2 linked regions of the Chryseolinea soli genome follow. The protein of the gene in region 1 interacts with the protein of each later gene in a pairwise test. Links are inferred from orthologs where the notes say so. Each region holds a gene or a part of one and is shown on either strand. Other genes may lie near its edges.

Evidence for each region.
Region 2: the proteins of ung (region 1) and D4L85_RS06925 interact in binary tests that used the Escherichia coli proteins (3 or more experiments, as listed by UniProt). The link is inferred for Chryseolinea soli from one-to-one orthologs.

Annotation. Positions count from the first base shown.
Region 1 is NZ_CP032382.1:6,034,879-6,045,817, reverse strand. Bases 5,230-8,107 are described here. They hold ung (uracil-DNA glycosylase), read right to left. Parts: upstream 7,061-8,107; coding sequence 6,398-7,060; downstream 5,230-6,397. Other genes in these bases: D4L85_RS25305 (O-methyltransferase), read left to right, coding at 7,609-8,107; apaG (Co2+/Mg2+ efflux protein ApaG), read left to right, coding at 7,222-7,608; lepB (signal peptidase I), read left to right, coding at 5,230-6,098. In the rest of the region: D4L85_RS25350 (hypothetical protein), read left to right, coding at 1-15; D4L85_RS25345 (VOC family protein), read right to left, coding at 293-772; D4L85_RS25340 (ParA family protein), read left to right, coding at 1,109-1,882; D4L85_RS25335 (ParB/RepB/Spo0J family partition protein), read left to right, coding at 1,879-2,829; D4L85_RS25330 (DUF5683 domain-containing protein), read left to right, coding at 2,851-3,450; dapB (4-hydroxy-tetrahydrodipicolinate reductase), read left to right, coding at 3,812-4,519; more of lepB, read left to right, coding at 4,626-5,229; more of D4L85_RS25305, read left to right, coding at 8,108-8,394; D4L85_RS25300 (chromosome segregation protein SMC), read left to right, coding at 8,453-9,376; D4L85_RS25295 (VOC family protein), read right to left, coding at 9,411-10,469; D4L85_RS25290 (c-type cytochrome domain-containing protein), read right to left, coding at 10,737-10,939. UniProt on the Escherichia coli protein: Excises uracil residues from the DNA which can arise as a result of misincorporation of dUMP residues by DNA polymerase or due to deamination of cytosine.
Region 2 is NZ_CP032382.1:1,619,147-1,630,179, reverse strand. Bases 4,771-7,742 are described here. They hold D4L85_RS06925 (nucleoside-diphosphate kinase), read left to right. Parts: upstream 4,771-6,032; coding sequence 6,033-6,452; downstream 6,453-7,742. Other genes in these bases: D4L85_RS06920 (aminopeptidase P family protein), read right to left, coding at 6,535-7,742; D4L85_RS06930 (DHH family phosphoesterase), read right to left, coding at 4,807-5,844. Outside these bases: protein translocase subunit SecDF, read left to right, coding at 1-1,605; D4L85_RS06950 (uridine kinase family protein), read right to left, coding at 1,681-2,295; rdgB (RdgB/HAM1 family non-canonical purine NTP pyrophosphatase), read right to left, coding at 2,329-2,919; D4L85_RS06940 (FKBP-type peptidyl-prolyl cis-trans isomerase), read right to left, coding at 2,916-3,830; D4L85_RS06935 (FKBP-type peptidyl-prolyl cis-trans isomerase), read right to left, coding at 3,858-4,748; more of D4L85_RS06920, read right to left, coding at 7,743-7,992; D4L85_RS06915 (acyltransferase family protein), read left to right, coding at 8,180-9,376; D4L85_RS06910 (hypothetical protein), read right to left, coding at 9,448-9,651; D4L85_RS06905 (Uma2 family endonuclease), read right to left, coding at 9,651-10,232; D4L85_RS06900 (co-chaperone GroES), read right to left, coding at 10,255-10,629; D4L85_RS06895 (DNA recombination protein RmuC), read right to left, coding at 10,711-11,033. UniProt on the Escherichia coli protein: Major role in the synthesis of nucleoside triphosphates other than ATP. The ATP gamma phosphate is transferred to the NDP beta phosphate via a ping-pong mechanism, using a phosphorylated active-site intermediate.

The sequences.
Region 1 (10,939 bases):
GAGCGCCGTGATTAAGACAACAAGACACCGGTTGACATCATCGACAAGCATTCGTTCGAGGCCCGATTGGCGGGCGTAAAGAAATTTATGTTGCTCACCGTCTATTTCAAAACCAACGCTGGCTACACCTACAGTGCCGTGTACGGCTACAATACCGTATCTAAGTACATGCAACTTCAATCCGGCCCGATCAAAAGCAAGTAACCGCCCTTTCCGTTTCTACACCAACACCCTCGCCCTTGTTGATGCATCGCCAACAGACATCAGTTTCCCACCATACCGTTTCGTCAGCCTAATCACCATCCCTCTCACCCAACATCTCAAACCAAACCTCCACCACATACCCATCCGGATCTTTAAAAAAAATATAAGGCGACCCCGGCACAAATTCCCCTTCATCCTGAATCACACCGCCGGCCTTAAGAATTTTATCACGCATCTTCCCCATCTCATCCGCCTCCCGCAACCGAAAACCATAATGCGCGATACCTCCCACCGAGCCAGCTTTCTTCGCCGGCCCGGGCTCAAAGACCAAAATATCATGGCAACCCGGAGTCGTGAGCTGAAGAAACCCGGGATCATCATACATCACCTCCATGTCAAACACCGCGCAATAAAAGTTCTTGGTGCGGCCAAGGTCAGCCACCGTCACAGCCAAATGAGTCAGACCGTAGGTCAGCGTTTTGCGCATACATGGAGAAAGTTGCCAACGAAGATAGTCGCGTTCGACGGAAATGTCCAGGTTTTGCGCACAGGTTTCCGTGCTGAACATCAAGCGAAGGTTAGTGTTCAAGACTGACGCGAAACCACCATCGCCGTTGTCTTGCGTCTTTGGAGCGCGCTTGGTTCAGCGTCGCACCCGCCAAGTTTTGTCAGCAAGAGATGAACAAACTTAGCACCCTCATAACCAGACCCCTATACACATGAATCGCAGTTCACCTCACACTAAAACCCCCATTTTATCCCCGAAAAACCGCACGATTTGTGCACCGATTGTGGATAACCTGTTCCACGACGTTCCACGATCGCTTGAGTTTTCGCATATATTTGCAGCCCGGCCTTTCCCTCAGACCGGATTTTTTATTTTTTAAACCGTCAACAAAAGTAAATGGGAAAAATCATTGCGATAGCAAATCAAAAAGGGGGAGTCGGTAAAACCACTTCGGCTATCAATCTCGCGGCAAGTCTGGCAGTACTGGAATGTAAAACATTGCTGGTGGATGCCGACCCGCAGGCCAATTCAACTTCAGGTCTCGGCCTGAACCCGAAGGACATCAGCCAGGGCATTTATGAGTGTATGGTCGATGGTGTAAATCCAAAAGACGCCATCGTAAAGAACGACCTCAAATTCCTGGACGTGCTTCCCTCCCACATCGACCTGGTCGGTGCCGAGGTGGAAATGGTCAGCATCGAACGCCGCGAGGAAAAGATGCGCGACGCCCTGGGCAAAGTGAAAGATGAATACGACTTCATCATCATCGACTGCTCACCGTCCCTGGGTCTCATCACCATCAACGCGTTGACGGCCGCCGACTCGGTCATCATTCCCGTACAGTGCGAGTACTTCGCGCTCGAAGGATTGGGCAAGTTGCTGAACACGATCAAGATCATCCAGACGCGCCTGAACCCGCGGCTTGAAATAGAAGGTATCTTATTGACGTTATATGATTCGCGTACCAGCCTGGGCAACCAGGTAGTGGAAGAGGTGAGAACACATTTTTCGAAAATGACGTTTAAAACCATCATCCCTCGCAACGTGAAGCTTAGCGAGTCGCCCAGCTTTGGGTTGCCCGTCATCGTTCACGATGCCGAAAGCAAAGGAGCCATTAGCTACCTCAATCTGGCACACGAGGTGCTGGATAAAAACGGAATGTCGAAATGAGCAAAAAGAAAGCATTAGGAAGGGGCTTAAGCGCTTTGCTGAGCGACAGCCCCACAGACGAACGGCTGGAGGTCGATAGCATCCCCGTGAACCTGGAAGCGCCCGAAACAGCGCGCGCCACCCAGGCAGCACCGGCCATCCCCACCAGCGGCATGACGGAAATACCCGTGGCGGAGATTGAAGTGAACCCCTTCCAACCCCGCACGCACTTCGACCAGGAAGCCTTGTTGGAACTGGCCGAATCCATCACGGTCCACGGCATCATCCAACCCATCACGGTACGACGCCTGTCCGACCACCAATACCAGTTGATTTCGGGTGAGCGTCGCTTTCAGGCCTCCAAACTGGCAGGCCTCGAATCCATCCCGGCCTATATCCGCTCGGCCAACGACCAGCAAATGCTGGAGATGGCCCTCATCGAAAACATCCAGCGCGAAAACCTCAACGCCATAGAAATCGCCCTCAGCTATCAGCGGCTGATGACAGAGTGTAGCCTGAAACAGGAAGAGCTCGGCGAGCGCGTTGGCAAGAACCGCACCACCGTCACCAACTACCTGCGCCTGCTCAAACTTCCCCCCGACATCCAGATCGCCGTGCGCGACAACAAGCTGTCGATGGGTCATGCGCGCGCCATCATCAATGTGGAGAATGCCGACCAGCAACTCTACATCTTCAAGCAGGCCGTCAACGAAGACCTGTCGGTGCGCAAGGTGGAAGAGCTCGTCCGCGACCTCTCGCAGAAGACCTCCACCAAATCCGCTCCGTCCGAATCCGCGGCGTCTGCCCCGGCTTCACGCGAAATAGCGCAGCTCCAGACCCGCCTGTCGTCACACTTTGGCACTCGAGTTGTTGTGAAGAGCGATGGCAAGAAAGGCGATATCCGCATTCCCTTCCTCTCCGTGGAGGATCTGAACCGGATATTGGACATCCTCAAGATGTATTCCTAACTTGCGCATCCAAAGCGTGAAATGAAGAAATACCTCGTCCTCCTAGTCCTGGCATGCCTGGCCCTCACCAAAACTATGGCCCAAGATTCCTTGGCAGTCGACCACGAGAGCGATAGCCTTATTGTCGAAAGCCAGGACACCGTGATGCTCAAGACCTACGCCGCCCGCTACAACCCACGCAAGGCTTTGCTCTATGCCGCGGTTGTCCCGGGCCTTGGACAGATCTACAACAAGAAATACTGGAAACTTCCGCTGGTCTATGGGGGCTTCATTGCCCTCGGTTACGCCATCAACTTCTATCAGGAAGGCTATATCAAGTATAAGAACAAACTCTTCTTTAACCTCGACCATGGCTACGATGGCGACAGCGAAATCTACCCCGGCGACGTCTACACCACCTCCACCTATCGCAACGTGGTAGACCAATACCGCCGCCAACGCGACTTCATGATCGTCATCGCCGGAGGGGTCTATATTCTTCAAATGGTCGACGCGCTCGTCGATGCCCATCTCAAGGAATTTGATCTCAATCCCTCTTTGAAAGTCACTTGGCACCCGTCGGTGGAGCAAAATGCCCTGATTGGGCGAACGTCAGGGGTTACGTTACTGGTTAAATTCTAGTGTAAGGAGCGGCCAGGAGCCGGAATCTTTTTCTCGGCATTCAGTAGCCAGTAGCCAGTAGTCAGTAGCCAGCCGAAATTGCCTTTTTCTTGAAAGTATTCTTCTCCGTAGCAAGATGTCAGCTTTTGTAGCTCCGTATTACTTTGCCATAGTATTCCCACCTCGCCTATTCTTTGTCTTATCTGAACCCCAACGACTACCCAATTCTCACTTCTAGGTCGCAGACCTACCGATTAACTGATTCCTGGCTACTGACTACTGGCTACTGAATACCGATTGCCCAATTCTGGCTCCTGGCTCCTGATTTCGATTGCCCAATCCAATAAAAAATGCATTTTTGCCTGAATCTATTTTTTAACGTATGAAAATCATCCTGCTGGGCTATGGGAAAATGGGTAAGATCATCGAGCGCATTGCCCTGGAACGTGGCCACGAGATCGCGGCCAAGATCGATGTAGACAACCGCCACGAATTCGACACCACTAAAGCCGACGTCGCCATCGAATTCTCGCATCCCGATGCGGCGTTCGACAATATTCGCAAATGTCTGTCACGGCAGCTTCCGGTTGTTTGTGGCACCACCGGGTGGCTTGAGCGCCGGGCTGAAGTGGAGAGCCTTTGCAAACAGCAGGATGGCACCTTCTTTTATGCCTCCAACTACAGCCTGGGGGTGAACATCTTCTTTAAGGTAAACGAATTCCTGGCCCGCATCATGAACGGCTTTCCGCAGTATGACGTCCGCATGGACGAAGTGCACCACACCGAAAAGCGAGACGCCCCGAGTGGCACGGCTATTACCCTGGCCGAGGGTGTGCTGAAGAACGTTGAGCGCAAGCGAAAATGGGTGAACAAGGAAAGCACCAACAGAGGTGACCTCTTCATCGAATCGTTCCGCATCGACCAGGTGCCGGGAACGCACGTGGTGAAGTACGAATCTGCCATCGACGATATCGAGATCAAGCATATCGCACACTCCCGCGAGGGTTTTGCCCTGGGCGCCGTGATGGTGGCCGAGTGGGCAAAAGACAAAAAAGGAGTGCTGGGCATGGACGATTTCCTTAAATTCTGATTTTTCAAAATAAGCCCGTCCGTCGCCTGAAATTATGGCGCCGTCCTGGCGACCTATTCATAGGTCAATTATTTTCATTTTATTTGCAGGCTTTAAATTCAAACTGATGGAAGATTCTCGAGGTTTAGCACTACTCATTGGCACCCTCTTCTTTTTAATTCCCACTTTTATTGGCCTTTACAAGATGTTCGAAAAGGCAGGCGAGGCCGGCTGGAAGGGGCTTGTTCCCGTCTATAACCTGGTGGTCATCCTGAGACTCGCCGGCCGTCCCTGGTCATGGATCTTCTATCTTTTCATCCCCGTCATTGGTCAGGTCATTATGATCGGTCTCGTCATCGATTTTGTAAAGTGCTATGGCAAGAATACCCTTCCGGAATACATCGCGGCGGCCATCTTCCCCTTCCTCTACTTCCCCTACCTGGGCTTCAAGAAAGAGGTCGTTTATACACCTCCGAAGATAGAAGAAGGCAAAAAATCGGTTCGTCAGGAATGGACCGAAGCCATCGGCTTTGCCGTGATCGCCGCCACGCTCATCCGCTGGCTCATCATGGAGGCCTACACCATTCCAACGCCTTCGATGGAGAACTCCCTGCTGGTAGGCGACTTTCTCTTCGTGAGCAAATTCCATTACGGCACGCGGACCACCACCACACCCCTGCAGGTTCCGCTGACCCACCAGAAGATCTGGTTCACCAACATTCCTTCATATGTGGAATGGATCAAGCTGCCGCAATACAGATTGCCCGGCCTCACACACGTGAAGCGTGGCGACGTGGTGGTCTTCAACATCCCTCCGCGCGAGCTTAACGAGAACGTTGACTACCCGGTCGATCTCAAAACGAACTACATCAAACGCTGCGTGGCCGTGCCCGGCGATACGTTGTTCATCCAGGACAAGCAAGTGTACACCAATGGCGAACCCTTGCCGAATCCCCCCGAAATGCAGTATAGCTATGTGGTGATGTCCGACAACCGCATCAACGATCGCAACCTGCGCGCGCTCGACCTCGGCACCGAAGATGTCCAGGGGCCCAGCCAGCAGAATGGCAAGTTCTATTACCTCATGTTCCTCACCAAGGAAAGGGCTGACGCACTCCGGAAGTTGTCCTACATCAAATCGGTGGTGATCGAAAACAGAAATGAAGTAGACGGACAGATCCCCTACTCCCGCTATTACGACGGCGCGGCCGGCACGTCTGAAAAGAAATATTCACATTGGGTGACCGACAACTTCGGCCCGGTATGGGTTCCCAAGAAAGGCGGTACCATTTCCATCAACGATTCGACCCTCGCCTTCTACGGCCCCACCATCAAAATGTATGACCACAACAAGGACGTCAAGATCGAAAACGGCCGCCTCTACATCGACGGCAAGGAAGTGACCGAATACACTTTCAAACAAGACTATTACTTCATGATGGGCGACAACCGCCACAACTCCCTCGACTCCCGCTTCTGGGGCTTTGTACCCGAAGACCACATCGTCGGAAAAGCATTTTTCATCTGGCTCTCGATCGATCGAAATGCAGACTTCCTGCACAAGATCCGGTGGAGCAGGTTCTTTAATCTGATACGGTAAGTATTCAGGAGCGAGAATCAGAAGCCAGGAGCCGGGAGAAATTCAAAATTCTCGCGGCTCCTGGCTTTTTTGCTAAGCGACAATCTAACAGAACAAGGGACAGGAAGTTTGTAGAGCCAAGAGTTCGCGATGTTCATTCCTTTTTCACCCACAAGTTTGGGCCATCCGCCCTTATTGATGCTTTGCCCAATACGTTTCCGGCCATAGCCCCTTTGTTGGTGTCCCCACCAACAAAGTTTTTTGCCTCAGCACACAAACAAAACCAGCTACCATACGCGCCACAACTATTACTCGTAAACCTACCACTCAATCTCCTTTATCCCCTTCCGCTTTAAATACTCATTTGCCTTACTAAAATGCTTATTCCCAAAGAACCCCCGGTCAGCCGAGAAGGGCGACGGATGGGCCGACATCAAAACAAGGTGTTTGTTCCGATCGATGATCTCGCCTTTCTTTTGGGCATAGGCACCCCAGAGGAGGAACACGACGTTTTCTTTTTCGTCGGATATCTTTTTGATGACCGCGTCGGTAAAGATCTCCCATCCTTTGTTTTGATGTGAGCCCGGTGAAGCGGCGCGCACGGTCAGGGTGGCATTGAGAAGCAGCACGCCCTGAACGGCCCAACGCTCCAGGTCGCCCGAAGCAGGAATGGGTTTGCCCAGATCTTGTTTTATCTCTTTGAAGATGTTGACCAACGAGGGGGGCATACGCACGCCGTCGCGGACAGAGAAGCAGAGACCGTTAGCCTGGCCGGGACCGTGATAAGGATCTTGCCCGATGATGACCACGCGGACATTGTCGAAGTCGCTGCAGTCGAACGAGCGGAATATTTCTTTGCCCGGCGGATAGACGGTCTGTGTTTTGTATTCCTGTTTTACAAATTCAATGAGTTGCTGGAAATACGGTTTCTCAAATTCGGGAACGAGCTTGCTTTTCCAGCTTGGTGCAATTTTGACATCCATAGATTCAAAACTAATGGCATTCGCCAAAAGCGCAAAAAGCGGTGCGGGGAAGGAAAATTAATCGTGAAAAATTGATATTTAATCGGCTGATTTCCAGTATTTTGATAGGAAATAAAAACCTTCGTGACGGGAATTGTAAAAAATTAATATTTTTGAACCGTATGGTAACGGAAATCACCCAAGGTATCAAGGTAAGTGTCGAGACGGAATACCAGCCGGCGTATTCCAGCCCGAGCCAATACCACTATGTGTTTACCTACCGCATTACCATCGAAAACCACAGCGAATACACCATCCAACTCCTCCGCAGACACTGGCATATTTTTGATGCCGGGTTCACCCAACGCGAAGTGGAAGGTGAAGGTGTGGTAGGCCAGCAACCCGTGCTCGAACCCGGCCAGGCACACCAATATGTTTCCGGCTGCAACCTCAAATCGGGCATTGGCAAAATGGTAGGCACCTACCTGATGGAGCGCGTCGTGGATGGTACCACCATGCAGGTGAATATTCCCGAGTTCACCATGGTTGCCCCTCTCCGACTCAACTGAGTGACAAACGCTTTCTTCCAACTTCAATCGTATTTCACCTATTGGCTGGATGCCGTTGGCGAGCACTCGCTGCACTCCCCCTTTTTTTACGACTTCTATACACAAGTTGTCCGTCCCAAAAAAGTGGATGCCGATTTTCAGACGGCTGAGAAGATCCGGCAAACCCTCCTGGCCGACCGTCGCGCTATCGCCGCGGCAGATCTGGGCGCCGCCTCTTCGGTGCTCTCCGGTCATCAAAGATCGATTCGCGACATTGCCCGCACCAGCACCAGTCCGGTCAAATATTCGAAGTTGTATGCGCGCATCATCAAAGCTTTCCACTGCCATGAGGTGGTCGAACTGGGCACCTCCTTTGGGATCAACACGCTATACCTGGCCCGGTTCAATGAAGGAACCGTCCACACGTTCGAGGGCGTGAGCGCCATTGCCGACATTGCTCAAGCCAACTTCGACGCTGCCGGTACCCGGGACATCCAACTCGTGCGCGGCAATATCGATCACACCCTGCCGCGCTTCCTGGAGGACGTGAAATCGATCGACTTCGCCCTCCTGGATGCCAACCACCGCCTCATCCCAACCCAGCAATACTTCGAAGCATTGGCCATGAAAATGCATCCCCGCAGCGTCATGGTCATCGACGACATCCACCACTCGGCCGACATGGCCGCCGCCTGGAAAGCCATCCAGCGACACCCCCTGGTCTATGCCACCGCCGACCTGTTCCGGTGTGGACTGGTGTTCTTCGACCCATCGCTGAACAAACAACACGTTGTTTTACAGTATTAGCCATTGAATTGCATGGGGAGAAGTCCTATTTTTGCCATCATTCATATTATCCACAGCCATGAGCGAATTCAATCCAGAGCCTGTTGAGGCTCCGAAGAAAAGTAATAAGAACGCCATCATCATCGCCCTCCTTTCCCTGGTGATCGTCGTGCAAGGCATAAAGATCTACCTCGACTCGCAAGAAAGGCAAGAGATCAAAACCGACCTCACTTCTACCGAACAAGAGCTCGCCACTACCATGCAACGCATGAGCGAGATCAAAGCCGAGTTGGACACCAAGATCGCCGAGGTGCAAAAGCTGGGCGGCGACGTGTCTGATTTGTTAAAAGCCAAAGGCGAAGTGGAAGCCGAACTGAAACGCTCCAAGCGTGCCACCGGCAAAGAGATCAAGGCCCTCAAAGACAAAGTGGAAGGATATGAAACGCTGTTGAAGATCAAGGACGAGGAGATCACCAAGCTGAAGTCTGTCAACAAAGAATTGCTCACCGAAAACACATCGCTCAAAACCGAAAAGAACCAATTGGGCGATTCGATAAACCGCCTCAGCCAAACCAAAGATGAACTGGCCGATAAAGTCGCGATAGCGTCGCAGTTGAAAGTTGAAAATGTGCGCATCGTCGCCTTGTCCGATCGCGGCAAAGAGCGCGAGTCACCTTTCAAAAGCCGCCAGGTTGGGAAGCTGAAAGTCGAGTTCAACATCGCCGAAAACAAAGTAGCTCCCATCGAAGGCAAGAAGATCATGATCCGCATCGTGGACGAGAACGGCCAGGTGCTTTTTGACGTGGCCCGCGGCTCCGGAACTTTCCTGTTCAACGGCAAGGAAGAGTTCTACACCGAGTCACAGGACGTGCTCTTCGACAACACCAAACAAAAGCTTTCCTTCCTCTATGACAAAGGATCGGAATATGCCTCCGGCACCTACAAGCTCGAAGTATACACCGACGACTACCTGATGGGCAGCGGACAATTCACCGTAAAATAGAGAGAAACGATTTCTGATTTTGCCTGACCGGGTGTTAATCCTTCACCCGGTTCAGCGCCAGCATGCCCAGCATCCAGTCCGGCAAAGGCTTGCCCGGATCGCGATGACGGATGTTGAGATACCATCCTATTTTTTCGACGATGGGTATTTTGTGCGTCTCGACAAATTCGATGAGTGTGCCGTCGGGATCTTCACAGTAAGAGAAATGGCCGGCCGCTTTGCCCATGTCGAACGAGTCGCGACTGTCGACCGTGAAGCTGAAATTGGCTTGCTGACAGCGGTCGGCAAGTTGTTCCATGCCATTGATGTCAAAGCAGATGTGGATGTAGCCCAGGTCACCCCAATAACGATCGTGAAATATCTTTTGGGGCGCGCGGTTCTTGACTTCCACCAATTCCAATTCGGTCTCCCCCAAAAGCCTGCAAAAAGCGCCCATCCGGTTTTTATTCGAGCGAAGGATCACCCTCCTGAATTCATTCTCACCCCCGGGCACGCCTTCAAAATCTTCGAATTTCTTTTGCCCGTCATAAAGCACCTCGGTGTAGCCAAGAACATCGCGATAAAGCTTCAATGCCTTGTCGATATCCGTCACCCCGATCACACAGCCGGCCACGCCGCCGGTGATCGCTTTGGCCTTCTTGAACCAGCTTTTGCTTTCCGTGATCTCGAACAGATTGTTGAAAGGATCCTTCACATAGAAGTGCATCCGACCGTCGGGTGACTGTTGCACGCTGTTGAGGATGTGCACACCACTGGCTTTCAACGTGCGATAGGCCGTAGCGATATCCTGGGTCTTCAGTTTCACGGCAAAGACGCCCGTGTCGCCGAGAAAATGCTCCACTTCAGGTTCGCGGGGAGTGCGGCTGGTAAATTGCCAGATCTCGAAACCGCCGCCACCTTGCATGTTCATGGCCAGAATGGCATAGCGGTCCTCGGCCCGGTCACCTGTGTAACGCGTCATCAACGACGCCGTGGCACTGTCTTTAAAAACCGGGACATCCATCCCAAAATGTTTCCTGTACCATGCCCAGGCCGCATCGGCGTCCTGAACACCGATCCCAACCTGCTGAATTCCACTAATAATATAGCCCATAATAAACGGTAATTAAACTAAAATTTATAAATCTATCCCTATCGGTGTAAGCTAAATTGTCTTTGTGTAAAGATGGATTTTGGGAGCGATAAGTTGCATGGCTGTACAGGAGCCAGGAGCCAGAATCCAGGAGCCTGTAGGGCTTGGCCTTCGGTAGACAGGAGTCAGAGACTGCTACTTAAGATTTTTAACAAGAACGGCTAATTTGTTACTGAATGCTGGGTGCTAAACTCCCGGTTCCTGGATTCTGACTTTTGAAAATTTTCTCTAACTCTTGCGCTTATAAACAACCGAATCCGAAGACAACACCGGCAATTGATAGCTTCCCGTATCCACCGTAACGCTTTTTGCTTTTTGAGAATACTGTTCGATGGCCGCTGACGTGACGGCGGTTTTGTAAATAAAAAGCTTCTTCAGATTTTTTAGGGACGCGATGTGAGTCAGTCCCTCGTCGTGGAGGTTTGTGCCGA
Region 2 (11,033 bases), 4.4 Mb from region 1 along the record:
TCACAGATCTCCGGAAACTTCACGGTGGAAGAAGCGAAAGACCTTGCCAACGTATTGAAGGCCGGCTCGCTGCCCGCTCCTACCAAGATCGTGGAAGAAGCCAGCGTAGGCCCCACGTTGGGTCAGGAGTCTATCCGCAACGGTATCATCTCCATTGTGGTGGGCTTCTTCATCATCATCGTGTTCATGTTTGTGGTGTACAGCGTTTCGGGATGGGTAGCCGATTTGGCCGTAATCCTCAACCTGATCTTCCTGATGGGTATCCTCGCATCGTTCGGCTCTGCGCTGACCCTGCCTGGTATCGCCGGTATCCTGTTGTCGTTGGCGATTGCGGTGGACGCGAACGTGCTGATCAACGAACGTGTGAAAGAAGATATCAACGCCGGTAAAAGTCTTGAGGCGTCGGTGCGCAACGGTTACAAAGGTGCGTTCTCGGCCATCTTCGACTCCAACGTGACCACCCTCATCAAAGGGTTCGTGTTGTTGGTGTTTGGCTCCGGATTGATCTACGGTTTCGCCGTAACGCTCATCATCGGTATCATCTGCTCGTTCTTTACGTCGGTATTTTTCACCCGCGTGATTTTTGAATTCTACCTGCGCAAAGGAAAGAAGATCAGCTTCTCGCAAGGCTGGTCCAAAAACTTATTCCGTTCCATCAATATCAATTTCGTAGGCAACCGGAGAATCTACTATACGGTGTCGGGCTCGATTATCGTGATTGGTATGGCGATGTTGGCCTACAAAGGATTCAACTATGGCGTTGACTTCAAAGGTGGTCGCACCTATGTTGTGGAATTCCAGAAGCCGCTCACCGCGCAGTCCATCCGTGAAAGCCTCGCGACTCCTTTTGAAAGCGCGCCCGAAGTGAAGACGTTTGGCGGTACCACGAAATTTAAGATCACCACCAGCTATCTCATCGACGACGATTCGGATGAAGCTACCGCACAAGCCGAGCACAAACTCAACGAAGGTCTCAGCAAATTCCAGGGCAACACATCGAGCGTTCTCAGCTCCTATAAAGTCGGTCCTACCATTGCGAACGACATCAAAATATCGGCCATCTGGTCGCTGGTTGTGGCCGTAGCGCTGATGTTCTTGTATATCCTGATCCGTTTCCGGAAATGGCAGTTTGCCTTGGGAACCGTAGTGAGTCTGTTCCACACCGTGTTGATGGTACTCTCGCTGTTCGTGATCCTGGAGGATGTGATGCCTTTCTCGCTCGAGATCGACCAGTCGTTTGTGGCCGCTATCCTTACGGTAATCGGGTATTCCATCAACGACAGCGTGGTGGTATTCGACCGCGTGCGCGAGTTCCTTAACGCAAAGAAAAGCGGGCAAACGATCGCTTCTGTGGTGAACGAAGCCTTGAACGATACATTGAGCCGGACGTTGATCACCGGTATGTCGACAATCTTCGTGATCGTGATCCTCTTCTTCTTCGGTGGTGAGACCATCAAAGGATTCACGTTCGCTATGCTCATCGGTGTATTGATCGGTACCTATGCATCGTTGTGTATCGGTACACCTGTACTGGTTGACTTCTCGAAAGACGACACCAAGCTGCAGGAACCCAAGCCTGCACAAAGCAAGCCTGTTACAGCTTAAGCTATAAATAGAACATATAGAAGAAGGGTCCCGGAAAAATCGTCCGGGACCCTTCTTTTTTTGTTGACAGTCGTCTTATAAGTGAGCCTTCAGCGCAGCCACCATCACATGCAGGGCGCGTTCGAAGTGCCGGTTGTTGGGAATGATAAAATCGGCGTGGTGTTTTAGTGGCTTGATCAACGATTCGTATACCGGCATCACATGATGCTGATAGCGGTACAACACATCGTCGAGATCGTAGCCGCGTTCTTCGTTGTCGCGGCGAATGCGGCGGCTTAGCTTGAGGTAGTCTTTGGCTTCGATAAAAATCTTCAGGTCCAGCTCTTTTTCGATCTCGGGATAATATTGCACAAAGAGTCCCTCGATGATGAGGATGGGCGCCGGTTTGAACTCCAGCATTTTGGGCTGGCTGTCTATTTTGTTGAACATGTATTCTTTTTTCAACAGCGGTTCACCGCGCTTCAGCTTCAGGATGTCGGCGTGCAGTTGCTCGCGCTCGATGGCTTCGGGAAGATCGAAGTTCTGGATGCCCTTCTCGTCGATGACCTGGGTCTCTATCGGTTTGTAGTAATGATCCTGGGAGATGAGGCAGATCTCATGGGGCTGAAAATGCGAAGCGAGCTGTTCGATGAAGTAGGTCTTGCCCGAGCCGCTTCCGCCGGTGATGCCAATGGTGTAGGGTTGACGCATATAGGTTCAGATGCGGCAAATCTACGAAGAACTTCACCGGGAGGGGAAATGATTTTTCAGGTAGTCTTCCAGTTTTTTCAACGCCCGGGCGCGATGGCTCAGCTGGTTCTTGGCGTCCATGGTCATCTCGGCAAACGTGGCGGTGTATCCTTCGGGAACAAAGACCGGGTCGTAGCCAAAGCCGGCAGTGCCTCGTGGTGTGGCGGTGATGGTGCCTTTCACGATGCCTTCAAAAAAAATGGGTTCCGGTGTCAGGCCGATCAGGGTGATGATGGTGCGGAATTGTGCCGAGCGGTTTGACTGGCCTTGCAGATTCTTTAGCAAAAGGGCGATGTTGTCGTCGCTGCTGCGTTGGGGGCCGGCGTAATGCGCCGAGTCCACGCCAGGCCTGCCCTGAAGGGCCGCCACTTCCAGACCGGTGTCGTCGGCGAAGCAGGGGATGTTGTAGTGGGTGTGAACGTATTCTGCTTTTTGAAGGGAGTTGCCCTCGAGCGTATTACGCGTCTCGGGCAACTCTTCAAAACAATTGATCTCCTGTAAACTTAAGATCTCGATGTGTGGGCCGGCCACATGACGTACCTCACTTAGTTTGTGGGCGTTGTTTGTGGCGAAGCAAAGTTTCATTGCGATACAATACCCTGTAGCTCTACCTCAAGAATTACCGGAGTGTTGGCCGGCACCGCGATGCCTCCGCCTGCGGAAGCTCCAGCCGGTCCATACGCATAACCCGAGGGAGCGTAGATCGTGATTTTGCTGCCCACGTGTATGCGCTGCAGACCGATGCGAAGGGCGTGAATGTTATCGATCACCCGAACAGCCGCATCATCTGTAGTTTGGTCTACGCTGGCAACGGCGCGGGTATCGTCCGTGAGCACCTTGACGTCGTATTTGATCTTTACGCGATCGTACCAACCGGGGATCTGGCCGGCACCCTGTTCTGTGACCACATAGCGCAAGCCGGTGGCGTCAATAACGGGTGTTATGTTTTTACCCTGCAGATACGTAGTGATGGCCGTGGTATCTTTTTTGAATTGGGCGATCTGGCTTTGGGTGATCAACACCCGATTGAATTTGATGTTGAACACCAGGATGGAATTCGCGGGGATCGACGCCTTATCAACGTTACCGTAGCCATAGATTGACGGTATATAGATCGTTGCTTCCGATCCGGAGGGAAGCGTAGTGAGCGCTACCTTCCAGCCATCGATATAATTAGAAACAATACCTTTCGTATTGCCGGCATCGAATTGTGCGCCGGTGGAGAAAAGCGTTCCCACATAGTCCACGTCAACCGAATCCGATCCTAAGGCTGGCAGGCCGTTACCGAGTTTAGTGATGACCATACGAATTCCTGTCGCGTCCTTTATAGCGCTCAGGCCGTTGCCATCCAGGAAATTGTCGATCGCAGCAACGTCAGTAGCCAATTGCTGACCGGAGTCATAATTGTCGCCTGAACCAATACAGGAGTATAGCCCAAGGGATATACCAGCCAAAACTAACGCCACCCATCCGACACGTTTCATGTTCTTCTTCATATGGTTTTATTCATTTAGTTACTGTTACTATTTACAGCTTCTCGTGGCCTGATCGAATTGTGCAGCCACCTGGAGAAGTTGTACGTCAAAGATCAGGATAGCATCGGGAGGAATGGCGCCCGGATAACCCTGAGGACCATACGCCAATCCCGAAGGAATGTAGAAGGTAGCTGAGTCGCCGATGCCCAGCTTGGGGATCCCCAGCTTCCAGCCTTCGATCACACCACCGAGGGGGAAAGCGATCTTCTCGGCCTGGTCAAACACACGGCCGTCTTTTAAAAGCTTGCCTTTGTATTTCACTTCCACGCAATTTTCAACCGAAGGCTTGGCACCGCCGCCGTTCGAGTGCAACACATAGCGCAGACCGCTGCTGTCTTGTTCGGCTTTGATGTTGTTCTTTTCCAAATATTTGGCGATGAGGGCGGCGTCTTTGGCGGGTTGTGTTTTCTTTTTCTCTTCCATGAGCTTGGCTTGATACTCACGGAATGCCTCCATGCGCATGATGTCTTTCACCTGGATGAAGTACGAGATGCTGACGGTGGTATCGATTTTCGGCGGGATGGGCTGGCCGATCACGTCTTTGAAGAATTTGGCAACGGGCATGGTCATGACCACGCTGTCGCCTTTGGAAAGCATGCGGAACATCTGTACCATGCCGTTCTCAGTAGCCAGCGCCGTGCTGTCGGCGATCATCACTGCCGAAGGCATACCGTCTTCGTGGGTGCTGTTCCAGGTGGAGTCCTTGGAGTCTTTCAGCACATAGTCAAATACCAGGATATCTTCCTTTTTGGGGAGGATGCCGGTGCCGGCTTTGATGACGCTGAATTTGAGGCCGTTTGGCGTTACTTTTTCGGTTTGTTTACTACACGCTACGCACAGCAACGTCAATCCGAGCAGCACAATTGAAATTCTATTCATGATTTAATTTTGGTTAGACAGTTTATGGTTTTAAAAAGTTGTAATCGTTTTAAATAAATTAATCGGCCAAAAGCTGGTCTTTGTATTGCGGCAGCAGGTCGAGAAATTTCTTCACGGTTTGTTCCAGGGTCAGGTTGGTCTGTCCCCCGGCAGCGTTGCGGTGGCCGCCGCCCTGAAAGTGGGCGCGGGCCATTTCGTTCACCGAAAAATCCCCCAGCGAACGCAAGGAGAGTTTTATGTTTTCCCTGCGATCGGAAATAATCACCGACAGCTTGATGCCCTTTATGGAAAGGCCAAAGTTCACCAGCCCCTCCGTGTCGCCGGTCTGCGAACCGAAGCGCTTCAGTTCATCGGCTGTCAAAGCGATGTAGGCTGTTTTGTATTCGGGTAAAACCTGTAGTTTTTCCCACAGCACATAGCCCATCAGTCGCAGCCTTTCCAGGCTGTTGGTTTCATAAATGAGCTTCGACACCTTGTAGGGATTTGCACCCCGTGCCACCAGGTCCGACGCGATCTGGAACACCTTGTGGTTGGTGTTGGAGTGTCGAAATCCACCGGTGTCGGTCATGATGCCGGCATACAGGCAGTCGGCCATGGGACCGTCCACTAGGGCTTGGTCGTCCAGTTCCACGATCAGTTGGTACACCAGTTCGGCGGTAGAGGCGGCGGTGCCGTCCCACTGCTCGAAATCGGCAAAATGTTCTGGTTCCAGGTGGTGGTCGATCAGCACTTTTTTGGCGCCGGCCTCCCGGACCATGCCGCCCAGCTCGTTGATACGGTTCAGGCTTGAAAAATCCAGGCAAAAGATCACTTCGGCCTCCGCGACCAGTTTGGCGCAGCGTTCCGGCTTGTCTTTTTGGAAGATCACCACTTCTTCATTTCCAGGCATCCAGGCGATAAAATCGGGGTAGTCGCTGGGGGTGATCACGGTCACTGCGTGGCCTTTTTTCTTCAGGTATCGGGCCAATCCCAGCGACGAACCCAACGCATCGGCATCGGGCTTGAAATGGGTCAAAATGACCACCTTCCGGGGTTGGCTCAATTGGTCTTTAAAGGCCTTAAGATTTTGCATGGGCTTCTCGAAAGCAAGTGGCAAAAATGGGGAATTTTAGTGCATAGTCAATGCGCAAGAATCAATAGTTCAGGACTATACGACCAGTTAAAGTATAAAAACTACGGCCGGCCCCATTTGCACTATAAACTAATCCACTATTTTTGCGGCCGTTTAGGGGAAATACTCCAAAACCCGGATATCCGTAACCAAATCAGATAAAACACCATATTATGGCAGGAAACAGAACTTTTACGATGATCAAACCTGACGCCGTTAGCGCAGCCAACTCAGGAGCAATTATGAAGATGATTGAGGAAGCAGGCTTCCGCATTGTGGCCGTGAAAAAGACCCAACTGAGCGAAGAACGCGCCGGCGAGTTCTATGCCGTGCACAGCCAGCGCTCCTTTTTCAAAGAACTTTGCACCTACATGTCGTCGGGCGCCATCATTCCGATGATCCTGGAGAAGGACAACGCCGTGGAAGATTTCCGCAAGCTCATCGGTGCCACCGACCCCAAGAAGGCCGAGCCGGGCACCATCCGCAACCTGTTTGCCAAATCCATCGAAGCCAACGCCATCCACGGTTCCGACAGCGACGAGAACGCGGCTATCGAAAGCAGCTTCTTCTTTTCAAACCTGGAGCGCTTCTAAGCGATCCGCGGTCAAGAAATTCCGAGCATAAAAAAAGTGTCCGCCTTTCGGGGGACACTTTTTTCTTTTTTAAGCAAAAATCTCAATGCAGTTCCGGCAGCACAAAATCATCGAGAGCGCTGGGCTCTTTCATCAATCCTTCGATGTCGTCCACCGTGCGGGGCGCCAGTTTCGACAGTTGGTCCACGCCGGTGGGGGTGATCAGGAAGTCGTCTTCAATGCGCACGGCGATGCCCCACCAGCGTTTGTCGCAGGGTGAGTTTTCGGGAATGTAGATGCCCGGCTCGATGGTGATCACCATATTTTCCAACAGCTTGAACCGCGCCCCTTTGTCGTGAACATCCAGGCCGATGTGGTGGCAGCAACCGTGAGGGTAATAGGTGTGGCGTTCGGTTTCACTTTTCAGGATGCCCAGGTCTTTCAAGCCTTTGTTGATCACCGCTTGCGTAACCAAGGTCAAGTCCTGGAAGGCAATGCCGGGCTTGCATATTTTGATGGCTTCTTCCTGTGCCTTCAACACCAGTTCATAGATCAGCTTTTGCTCGGGCGAGAATTTTCCCGACACGGGTATGGTGCGTGTGATGTCGGCGGTGTAGCCACGGTATTCGGCGCCGAGGTCCATCAGGATCATTTCTGAACTGGTGATGAGGGGTTTATAATTGTCTTCGTAATGCAAAATGCACCCGTTGTTTCCCGCACCCACAATAGAAGGATAGCCTACATCCTCGGCTTGATATTTTTTGAAAACGTATTCGTGAATTCCCTGGATCTCGCGTTCGGACATGCCCGGTTTGATCGCCTTCATCACCTCGCGCTGCGCTGTGCATGAAATGGTGACGGCCTTGCGGATCAACTCCAACTCCTCTTTCGTTTTCACGCCGCGCAAGCCCGACATGAGGTTGTCGAGGTCGGAGGTGTTCAGATTGTTTTTCTTTTGTTCGGGTTTAACATTCAGCCCCGCCGATTTTGAAGGATAGTTCACCTTCACCTTGAATTGTTCGATGAGGCTGTACAGGTCGGTCGAGTCGCTGGGATCGTCGCGCACGTCGTTGGTGAAATCGTAGAAAAGAATGCTGGCAAACTTCGAGAAGTCGACGTTATATTTTTTGAAGTCGGCGTTGTTAAACGCCTGGTTGAGCCCCAGGGCGCTTCGCACACCATCCTTGCCCAGGCGGCCGCCGTTCCACAGTTCTTCATTTACGTTCCGGGGCCGCACGAAAATGATCTCGGAATAGACCGTGCCGTTGGCGGCGGTTTGTTTGTCTTTGAAGATGAGCAAGACAGCGTCGGTTTCCTTATAGCCCGTGAGGTAGTAGAAATCGGGATCTTGATGGTATACAAAGTCGACATCGTTTGAGCGGTTGCGCACGGGGTTGGCAAAGAAGACGGCCACGGAGTTGGGCGGCAGCGTTTCGCGTAATTTTTCCCGGCGTCCTTTGTGAAAGTCAGGGGTTAGAAAGTCGGTGGGTACATTTTTCTTATCCTGGGAAAAGCCTTCAATACAGAAAAGCAAACAGGCTGTCAACAGCAGCAATTTCATACGATCACAATTTGCTGCTAAAGTCGTGAAATTTCGTCAGCGCCAGAAAAGGACTTGATATCCGGCCCGGAAACCGGCCTGGCGGGCAGATTTCGCATACTTTTTTATAAAGTCGAACGTCCACGTTATAGAATAGGTCGTGCCCCGGCGTCTGTTCGCTGCATTTTTGAAGAAAAAAAAATCAACCATGGAAATCAAAATTACTTCCGAGCGCCGCTACGACCTGGACTGGCTCCGGCTCATCGCCATCATCATTCTTTTGTTCTATCACACCGGCATGCTGTTCAATACGTGGGGTTGGCATATTAAAAATGCCGAGACCAGCGACAGCTTCCGCTATTGGATGGTCATTTTGCATTTTTGGCGGATGCCCCTGCTGCTTTTTATTTCCGGCGCAGGCACCTACATGGCATTGGGCAAGCGCACCCCTTCGCAGTTTGCCGGCGAGCGCGTGAAACGACTTTTGATCCCCCTCATCTTTGGCATGTTCGCGATCGTGCCGCCGCAGATCTACTATGAACGCATCGCGAACTATGCCAGCTATGGTGAATTTTACAAAACCGTTTTCGATTTCGTTCCCTATCCCAAAGGGAGCTTCAGCTGGCACCACCTGTGGTTTGTGGCCTACTTGCTGGTGTACTCGCTCATCGCGATCCCCATCCTGATCTATCTCCGCTCGCCGAAATCGGCTGCCTTCAAAGCCGGCGCACTGCGATGGCTGGGAAGTCCCGCGGGATTGCTGTTGCTGCCTGCAGTGTTTATTCTGATCACGCAAATCGTGTTGCGGCCTTTTTTCCCCGAAGAAACTCACGCGCTCGCGGGCGACTGGGCGTTCTTCACGTTCTACTTTTGCTTCTTTGTTTTTGGGATGCTGTGTTATTCGAACCCGTTGTTGTGGGAGGCCATCGGCCAGAGCCGGAAACATTTGTTGGTGGCGTCGCTCTTTATTCTTATCCCGTTCTATGGTTTTTATTTTCACCTGAACGATATCATACAGCTGCCGTGGAGTAGCGATACCGTGGAAACGGCTTTTGATGTGAGCGCCATCTTTTTAAGCTGGTTTTGGGTGATCACCGTTATTGCCTTTGGGCAACACTATCTGAATCGTCAGCATCCCTGGCTGAGCCGGATCAATGAAGGGCTTTACCCGTTCTACATTTTGCACCAAACGGTTATTATTTTCCTGGGATATTATATCGACCAACTGTCGTGGAGCATCACGGCAAAATTCTGGGCGGTGAGTTTGCTGACGCTGACGAGTTGTGTGGCGTTTTATCTGTTGTGTATCCGGCCGTTTAATTTGATGCGGCTTTTGTTTGGCGTGAAACTAAAAACGAAGCAAAAGGATCCGGTCGGTGTGCAGGAAGCGGCGGCGCGTATTTGAGCCGGAATTTTTTGAAATCATCTAGCGTAAAGTATCAAACCCCGGCCTTGTAGGCTGGGGTTATCGCCCCTCTAGATCTCTTCCAATAAAAAATCTTTCCCCCGCCCGTAGGCAAAAAGGTCTTTGAGGTGATAACGTTCCAGGGTGACGAGGTCTTTCACTTTAAAATCGCCGTCTACCAGGATCTTTTCGATGATGAATTCGCTCTTCTCGCCAAAGTTGATGAGGCGATATTTCCTTCCTGCGCGCAATACATCAAAAGAAAGCCCTGCCATTATTTCAATTTTAAAAGATCGAGTTCAAATCCCGGGAGCAAGGTGCCGCCGGAGAGCTTGTGATGAAAACCAGTTATTTCTTCCGGTGCGTGGCCCGGGGTGTACACGTATGCTTTTTCGCTTTTCGGATCGATGAGCCAGCCCAGTTGGCAACCGTTATCCATCCATGCTTGCATTTTGCTTTGCAGTGTTCGCAAAGCCTCTGTCGGGGAGTGCAACTCAACTACAAAATCTGGACAGATGTGCGTAAATCTTGCCCGGTCATGTTCGGTTAGTTTTTCCCATCGTTCTTTTCGTACCCATGCGAGATCGGGCGAGCGCATCGATCCGTCGGGTAACATGAAGCCGGATGTGGAATCGAAGCCGAGCCCCAAGTGCTCATGTGCTGACGTCCAGTAGTAAAATAATCCGGAAAGGATCAGATGCTTGTGATTCAAATCATCTCCAACGGGTGACATCACAACAATTTTCCCGCTAACGTCCCGCTCGATCGTCAATTCCGGATACGTTTGGCAAACGATAAATAATTCATTGTCCGAAACGCCATTGGGATACAACCGGTTGAATTGAGATGAGTTCATCGCTAAAATTAAGAAATCACCCTTACAAATCCTCTTCCCGCTCCAGCATTAAGATAGAGGCCTGAGGCACAATGAAATATTTTTCTTCTTCATAGATCACTTCGATGGCGCCCTTCTGCAAAAAGATGGCGAGGTCGCCTTCCTGCGCTTGCAGCGGCAAATATTTTACGGAATCTTCTTTTCCTTTCCAAACGTCGTCTTCGTCTGCCGGCAGAGGCAACGGATAGCCTGGACCAACCTTGATGACGTAGCCGCTTTGAATTTTTTCTTTTTCCTGTACGCCGGGCGGTAAGTATAATCCACTCGCCGTCTTGTCCGATTGTTTACCGGGCTTGATCAGCACCCGGTCGCCAACGACGATCAGTTTTTTTAATTTATTGTCAGCCGTGATTTTCATAATCCAAAATTATGTATCGATGAGAAAATAATTTTTAAAATTTTTGCTTTGAAGGGAAAAAGAATGTCTTTTTCAGACGTCTTATTTGTCAAAAAGATCACCCTGGTCGGTGGCGCGGTCGATGAGGCGCTGGTCCACATTTTTGGTGGGCGAGATGCCGAGCTTTTTAAATTCTTCCACGCGGCGCACCAGGTTGCCCGTGCCGGAGGTGAGCTTGCTCATGGCGTTCTCATAACTCAGCTGCGTTTTTCGCAGGGAGCTGCCGATCTCGATCAGGTCTTCGGTGAAGCCCTTGAACTTTTCATAAAGCCCGGTAGCCTGCCGCACGATCTCGGCGGTGTTCCGGTTTTGATACTCCTGTTTCCACGTGTTCTTGATCAATTGCAACGACGGGATGAGCAACG